Prochlorococcus marinus str. MIT 9515: one gene and its partner. The protein of the gene in region 2 interacts with the protein of the main gene of each other region in a pairwise test. Links are inferred from orthologs where the notes say so. Each region holds a gene or a part of one and is shown on either strand. Other genes may lie near its edges. The genes, in order: P9515_RS02885 and P9515_RS07800.

The links.
Region 1: the proteins of P9515_RS07800 (region 2) and P9515_RS02885 interact in binary tests that used the Escherichia coli proteins (3 or more experiments, as listed by UniProt). The link is inferred for Prochlorococcus marinus str. MIT 9515 from one-to-one orthologs.

The regions. Positions count from the first base shown.
Region 1 is NC_008817.1:518,767-522,046, forward strand. What follows is about bases 6-2,948. They hold P9515_RS02885 (peptidoglycan D,D-transpeptidase FtsI family protein), read left to right. Parts: upstream 6-572; coding sequence 573-2,324; downstream 2,325-2,948. Other genes in these bases: P9515_RS02875 (CPBP family intramembrane glutamic endopeptidase), read left to right, coding at 6-65; P9515_RS02880 (hypothetical protein), read left to right, coding at 298-573; tal (transaldolase), read left to right, coding at 2,415-2,948. Outside these bases: more of P9515_RS02875, read left to right, coding at 1-5; more of tal, read left to right, coding at 2,949-3,280. UniProt on the Escherichia coli protein: Essential cell division protein that catalyzes cross-linking of the peptidoglycan cell wall at the division septum. Required for localization of FtsN.
Region 2 is NC_008817.1:1,428,736-1,431,919, reverse strand. What follows is about bases 254-3,100. They hold P9515_RS07800 (FtsW/RodA/SpoVE family cell cycle protein), read right to left. Parts: upstream 2,369-3,100; coding sequence 1,139-2,368; downstream 254-1,138. Other genes in these bases: P9515_RS07795 (hypothetical protein), read left to right, coding at 2,639-3,100; P9515_RS07805 (cytochrome c biogenesis CcdA family protein), read right to left, coding at 399-1,055; P9515_RS07810 (cytochrome c biogenesis ResB family protein), read right to left, coding at 254-398. In the rest of the region: more of P9515_RS07810, read right to left, coding at 1-253; more of P9515_RS07795, read left to right, coding at 3,101-3,118; atpB (F0F1 ATP synthase subunit A), read left to right, coding at 3,164-3,184.

The DNA of each region.
Region 1 (3,280 bases), 910 kb from region 2 along the record:
CTATAGTTATGCATTCTTTATGGAATGGAATGACTTTTTTGAATTTGTTACTATTGAGAACATAAAGATTGAGATATATTCCTTGCATAATAATTTAAAAGATGTTTACTTGATGCATAACACTTTTTATCTTTTTAATAATTCTTAGAGATGAACATATTTGAGAATGAAAATTCTTTAAGCAAAAATCTCTATAATACTAATCAAGAAAATTCAAAAAATATATCTTTATTTAATTTAAAATTAATCCATAAAATATTGAATAGCATAAATATTTCATTACTAATTTTAATTTTTATGCTTTCTTTTATTTCTTTTAAAAGTCAAAGGAACTGGACAATCATATACAAAAATCTAGCCAAAACAAGATCAAATAATAATAATCTTATAGATTACATTTCTAAGACTGAAGAGTTTTTTATTAATGAAGTTGAGTCCCTTAATACATTTAAAAAAACAACTCCAAAGGATTTAATTTACCTCGATAAGCAAATTCCTAAGCAGAAAAAAAATGAATTAATTAATAATATTCGAGATGGATTAAAGGATAGTCAATACCAAAGAGGCTATTAATGAAAAGAAATAAGAAAATTGTTAAACTCGCCCCTCTTAAAGCTCGAAGGTTTAAGGTCACGTATATATTTTGTTTGACATTAATTTTTGGACTTTTTGGCAGACTTGTAAATCTACAAGTTTTTAGTGCCTCTGACTTACAAAAAAAAGCTAGGTTAATTCAATTTACTAAAACTATTTCTCTAAGAAGTAGAAGATCAATAGTTGATAGGAATAATAGATTGATTGCTTATGATAAACCTCTTTATAAATTATGGGCTCATCCAAAATACTTTAACTTCCCTGGAGATCCTACTCAGAGGTTAAGAAGCATTGAAGAGGTAATTAATATATTGTCCCCAATTTTAAATGTAAAAGAAGAAATTCTCCTCTCAAAGTTTGATAATAAAATAACAGGGATAGAATTACTTGATGAAATAACAGAGAATCAAGCAAAAAAGATCAAAAGCCTTCATATAAGTGGTCTAGATCTAGTGAAATATTCTCAAAGATATTACCCTCAAAGTAATTTATATTCAAATCTCATTGGTTTTGTTAATCATGATAATAAGGGTTCAGCTGGTTTAGAACTGCACTTGGACAATCAAATTAAAGTATTTAATAAAAGTAATTTGCTAAAGAAAGGTGGAGACGGAACTCCTCTTCCAGATAATTCGGGTCCAAGAGATTTTATTAATGATTATCAGAGCTTAGGTTTAACAATAGATTCAAGATTGCAGAAAGCTTCATTTCAAGCTTTAAATAAACATGTAATGAAGTGGAAGGCAAAGAAAGGCTTCGCAATAGTTATGAATGTTAATAATGGTGAAATCCTATCGTTAGCGTCAATCCCATCTTATGATCCAAATAAATATTGGGAATATAATTCTGAAATCTTCAAAGGTTGGTATTCTCAAGATTTATTCGAACCTGGCTCGACTTTTAAACCTATAAATCTAGCTTTGGCATTAGAAGAAAAAGTAATTCAAAAAGATGGTTTAGTTGAAGATAGTGGGAAGGTTAATGTTGGAGGATGGACCCTTTCGAATTGGGATAAAAAGGGTAATGGATATATCGATTATCCAAAAGTTTTACAAGTTTCAAGTAATGTTGGGATGGTAAAAATAATGCAAAACTTACCGCCTAAAACCTATTGGGATTGGCTGAATAAATTAGGAATTAGTAAAAATATAAAGACAGATTTGTTTGAATCTACGGCAGGTCATTTAAAGTCAAAAGATATATTTGTTAATCAATCAATTGAGCCGGCAGTTGCTTCTTTTGGAAAGGGGTTTTCCATTTCGCCATTGAAATTAGCTCAACTTCATGCTGTCTTAGCTAATGGGGGGGTTGAAGTGATTCCTCATGTAACTTTAAATTTCAAAGATAATCTTAAAAATAAATCACAAGAAGAAATCTTCTCTAATGAGGTCTCTAGAACTGTTCTTGAATGGATGGAAAGTGTTGTTGATAAGGGTAGTGGAATTGGCGCAAAAATTGAGGGCTACAGAATTGGAGGGAAAACTGGAACCTCTCAGAAGGCGATTAATGGAAGATATACAAGTAAGAAGGTTTGTAGTTTTGTTGCTACTTTTCCTATAAATAATCCTAGGTATGTTGTACTTGTTGTCATTGATGAGCCATCTAAAGCCTACGCTTATGGCTCAACAGTTGCTGTTCCAGTTGCAAAAGAAATTATCGAAAGTCTAATTGTTATTGAAAAAATACCCCCGCAAATTGAAAAGAATAGATTAATTGTTAAAAAACCATGAAATTATCCGATTTTAGGTTTAAATAGTTGATATTTTAATGAATTCATTTTGAATTGAGGCTAACTTAAAGGTATACATGATTATCTAAAAATGAAATCAATTTTAGAACAATTGTCCTCTATTACTACTGTTGTTGCCGATACTGGAGATTTAGATGCGATTAAAAAGTTTCAACCCAGAGACGCTACTACTAATCCTTCCTTAATATTAGCTGCGGCTAAGAATCCTGATTATGTGAAATTAATTGATCAATCTTTAGAAAGTTCTAGAAAATCACTGCCTAATGGAGTCTCTGAAAGTGAATTAATAAAAGAGGCTATTGATCAGGTCTCAGTATTTTTTGGTAAGGAGATTCTTAATCTTATTTCAGGAAGAGTATCTACAGAAGTTGATGCAAGACTTAGTTTTGATACTGATGCCACAGTTAAAAAAGCAAGAAAGTTAATAAACCACTATAAAAGTTTTGGAATAGATAAAGAAAGAATTTTGATAAAGATCGCTTCAACTTGGGAAGGAATTAAAGCAGCTGAAATCTTGGAAAAGGAGGGTATTAGATGCAATTTAACTTTACTTTTTAACTTCTGCCAAGCTGTAGCCTGTGCGAATGCAAAAATCACCTTAATCTCCCCTTTTGTTGGAAGAATATTAGATTGGCATAAAGTAAAAACAGGCAAAGATAATTTCTCAGGGAAGGAAGATCCAGGTGTTATTTCAGTAACCAAAATCTACAATTACTTTAAAGAGAAAGGTTTTAAAACTGAAGTAATGGGTGCAAGTTTTAGAAATGTTGATGAAATAAAAGAATTAGCAGGGTGTGACCTTCTAACTATTGCGCCAAAGTTTTTAGATGAACTTAGTAAAGAAGAAGGGGAACTAATTAAAAAATTAGATGAAAATATTCAATCTAAGAGCTCAATTGACTATGAGTTTGATGAAAAAGACTTTAGATTAAGTAT
Region 2 (3,184 bases):
TTTAAAATATGATTTACGTCTTGGCTTACTTTGTAATTAGTAGTTAATTGAAGTTTGTAGAATCTTTTTTCATTTTTATAGTCAGTCCATTTTAATGCAGCTTTTAAAGAAGGTATTTGTCTCCGAAAGCTGCAAGCCGCAAGAGAAATACAAAGGAGTATTAATGAAAATAAAAACCAATTACTTGTATAAACATGATTTAATTGAAGTTTTATTACTTGATATCCATTAATAAGTCCAAAAATTGGAGTTTCATTGTAGAAATCAATATACTCTTGTGGATCATTGCCTTGAGGTATAAATGTTCCAACACCACTTGTAATAGCAATGAAAATTATTAATGTAATAGCAAATTTTAAACTTGATATTTTTAAAATCAAATTCTTAAAAATAATCATTTAAATCCAATTTGAAATTAAATTTAAAATTCCTACAGAAACTAAAAATACTCCACTTAAAGTAGGAATTATTTGACTATATTTTCTGAGTTCTAGAAACTGCTTTAGATTTTCAGTTGTTGCCCCCGCAAGTATTAAGGGTGTTATTTGACCTAGTCCAAAGAAGAACAAAAAGATTATTGAAATTGTGGGGTTTTTTGCTTGCGATACCCAAGCTAATAGTGTAGCCAGTACTGGAGTAATGCATGGTGAGGAAGCGAGACCAAAAGTTCCACCTATCAGAAAAGGTGTTATTAAAGGAGGCACCTTATCTTCCATAAATCTTAAGTCGGGCCCATTTGGTAATTGGAATTTTAAAATTCCTAATAAATTTAGACCCATAATTATTGCTATGAAAGCAACTAAAGAAGAGTAATAAGAGGGTAATTGACCATATATTTTCCCTAAGAATCCACTTAATGCTCCTAAAGTAACTAGCGAAAAAATAACTCCGCCAGAAAAACTTATAAGTTTAAATTTATTTTTCTTTGTTCCACCAATATACGCAATTGTGATTGGCAGTAAAGATAAAGAACATGGGCCAAGACTGGTTAAAAGGCCTGCTGTAAATACCAAAAATATTGTAAACGGGCCTGGATTATTAAGCCCTTGCTCCATTAGTAAATTACCTTTTTGAGCTAATTCTGAAATAACTAAATTAATAGATGTGATGACAAGAATCTAAATCTCTTAAATTCTAACTAATTAAGAGACTTTCGTGCACTAATAATGCCTATGAAGCCAGTTGACTCTAATGAGCACCTTAACAACATTCCAATTACAAAAAATGAGGATAATAAGGAATTTCCTCCGTAACTTACAAAGGGTAGCGGCAGCCCAGTTGTGGGCATCATTCCTGTCGCTACAGCTATATGCAATATGGATTGACCTATTAGTAAGGTTACACATCCAATAGCGACTAACTTGGTATAGTTATTCCTGCATTTTATTGCAATCCTTAAGCTTACATAAGAGAGAAGAACTAAAAAACCTAATAATAATGTTGATCCTAATAAACCAAATTCTTCTGCAAAAATAGCAAAAATAAAATCTGTGCTTTGAATTGGTAAATATTGTAATTTTTGTGTAGACAGACCAAATCCTTGCCCAAATAATCCTCCTGAACCTATCGCTAATAAACTTTGAATTAATTGATATCCATTGCCCTCTGAATCTTTCCAAGGATCAATAAATGATATTACTCTTAGCTTTTGATATTCATTACTCAAAATACTAATACAACCACTCAAAAATCCTAGAGAAGCTACTGAAAAGAGTGAACTGTATTTAACTCCACCGCATAAACCCATTACCCAAAAAAGAATCCCTGTTAATCCTGCCGTACTAAGATTGGGTTGCTTCATTATTAATAAAATTAGCAATCCAAAAGTACTTAATGAAATAAGTTTTTTATTTTTTTTTATTAAATTCCAATGTGCAAATAAGTTGGCTGCTTCTAAAATCGCAAAAGGTTTGATCAATTCCGAGGGTTGAATTTGTAGAGGACCCATAATTAACCATCTTGAAGAACCGTTTACTGTACTTCCGAAGAAAATTGTTGAAATTATCAAGATAATTAAGAAATAGAAGATAATTTTTGAAGTTTTTAAAAGATCTCTAATATTTGTATTTAAAACAAAATAAAAGATAGTTAATCCCGGAATACACCAAATAATTTGCCTTTTTAAATAATAAGCCCAATCCCCCATTTCTTTGCTAGCCACCCACCAACTTGCAGAACCAAGTATAAATAAACCAAAAATAGACCAAATACATATCAAAATAAGCAGGATTTTCCCTTCATAAGGCCAGATTTCCCACGGTAAAGGTAAGAAATTGTTCCTTAAATAATTAGGTTTTATTCTGGAATCAAAAGTTCTATTTCTTTCAAAAGAATGTGAATATTTTTTAGCGGCTTTACTTATCTCCAAGTTAAAGTTCGTAGATATACTATTGAGACGTCAAATAACTACTTTGCCAAGTCTTTAAGCTAAGTTTTGAAGTGAATGTCAATTAAATTGATTTTGATTAACAAAACTCAAACCCTTTTTTAGTTATTCAAAAACATATAAATCAAATATCACAAATCTTAAGAATTAGGACTTTAAACAAAGAATACCTAGCTAAAAGGCCCCTCTCCATGATAGATTCCGTGAGTTTATATACTTACTTAAATCTGTATAAAGGGGGTTTTCTAAATTATGTTCACATCAGTGGACTCAAATAGAAAAAAAAATATCGAACATCTTCATAGTAAGAATGTTCTCGATACTCCTTCCCATGATGATTCTTTCATTAATAAAATAAAATTAGTTTTTGGAAGTCAATTTCAAAGATTATTTTCAAAAAATGATGAATATACCAAATTACAAATAACAATTTTTGGTATTACTTTTATTGTTGCCATTTTAGTAGCATCTATAACAGGGATTCTAATTGGGTATACTTTTGGTTTTAGTGTTTTTATAGGTGCCATTGCTGGTATTTTTTACTTACGTTTGCTTGCTAAAAGTATAGGCAAAATAGGAAAAGAATCTAGAGGTGTTTCTCAATTACAACTATTGGTTCCAGTTTGTCTCTTTATTTTTGCGAGCAAGCTAGCATCCTTAGATATTTTCCCAGCAATGATAGGCTTTTTTATCTATAAGCCTTCTCTTATATTTTATTTTTCACGTTCTTAAATAAATTTTGCTTATCAAAATTTATTAATTTTTCTTTAAATCAAAATGTTATTAAACTCCTTGTCG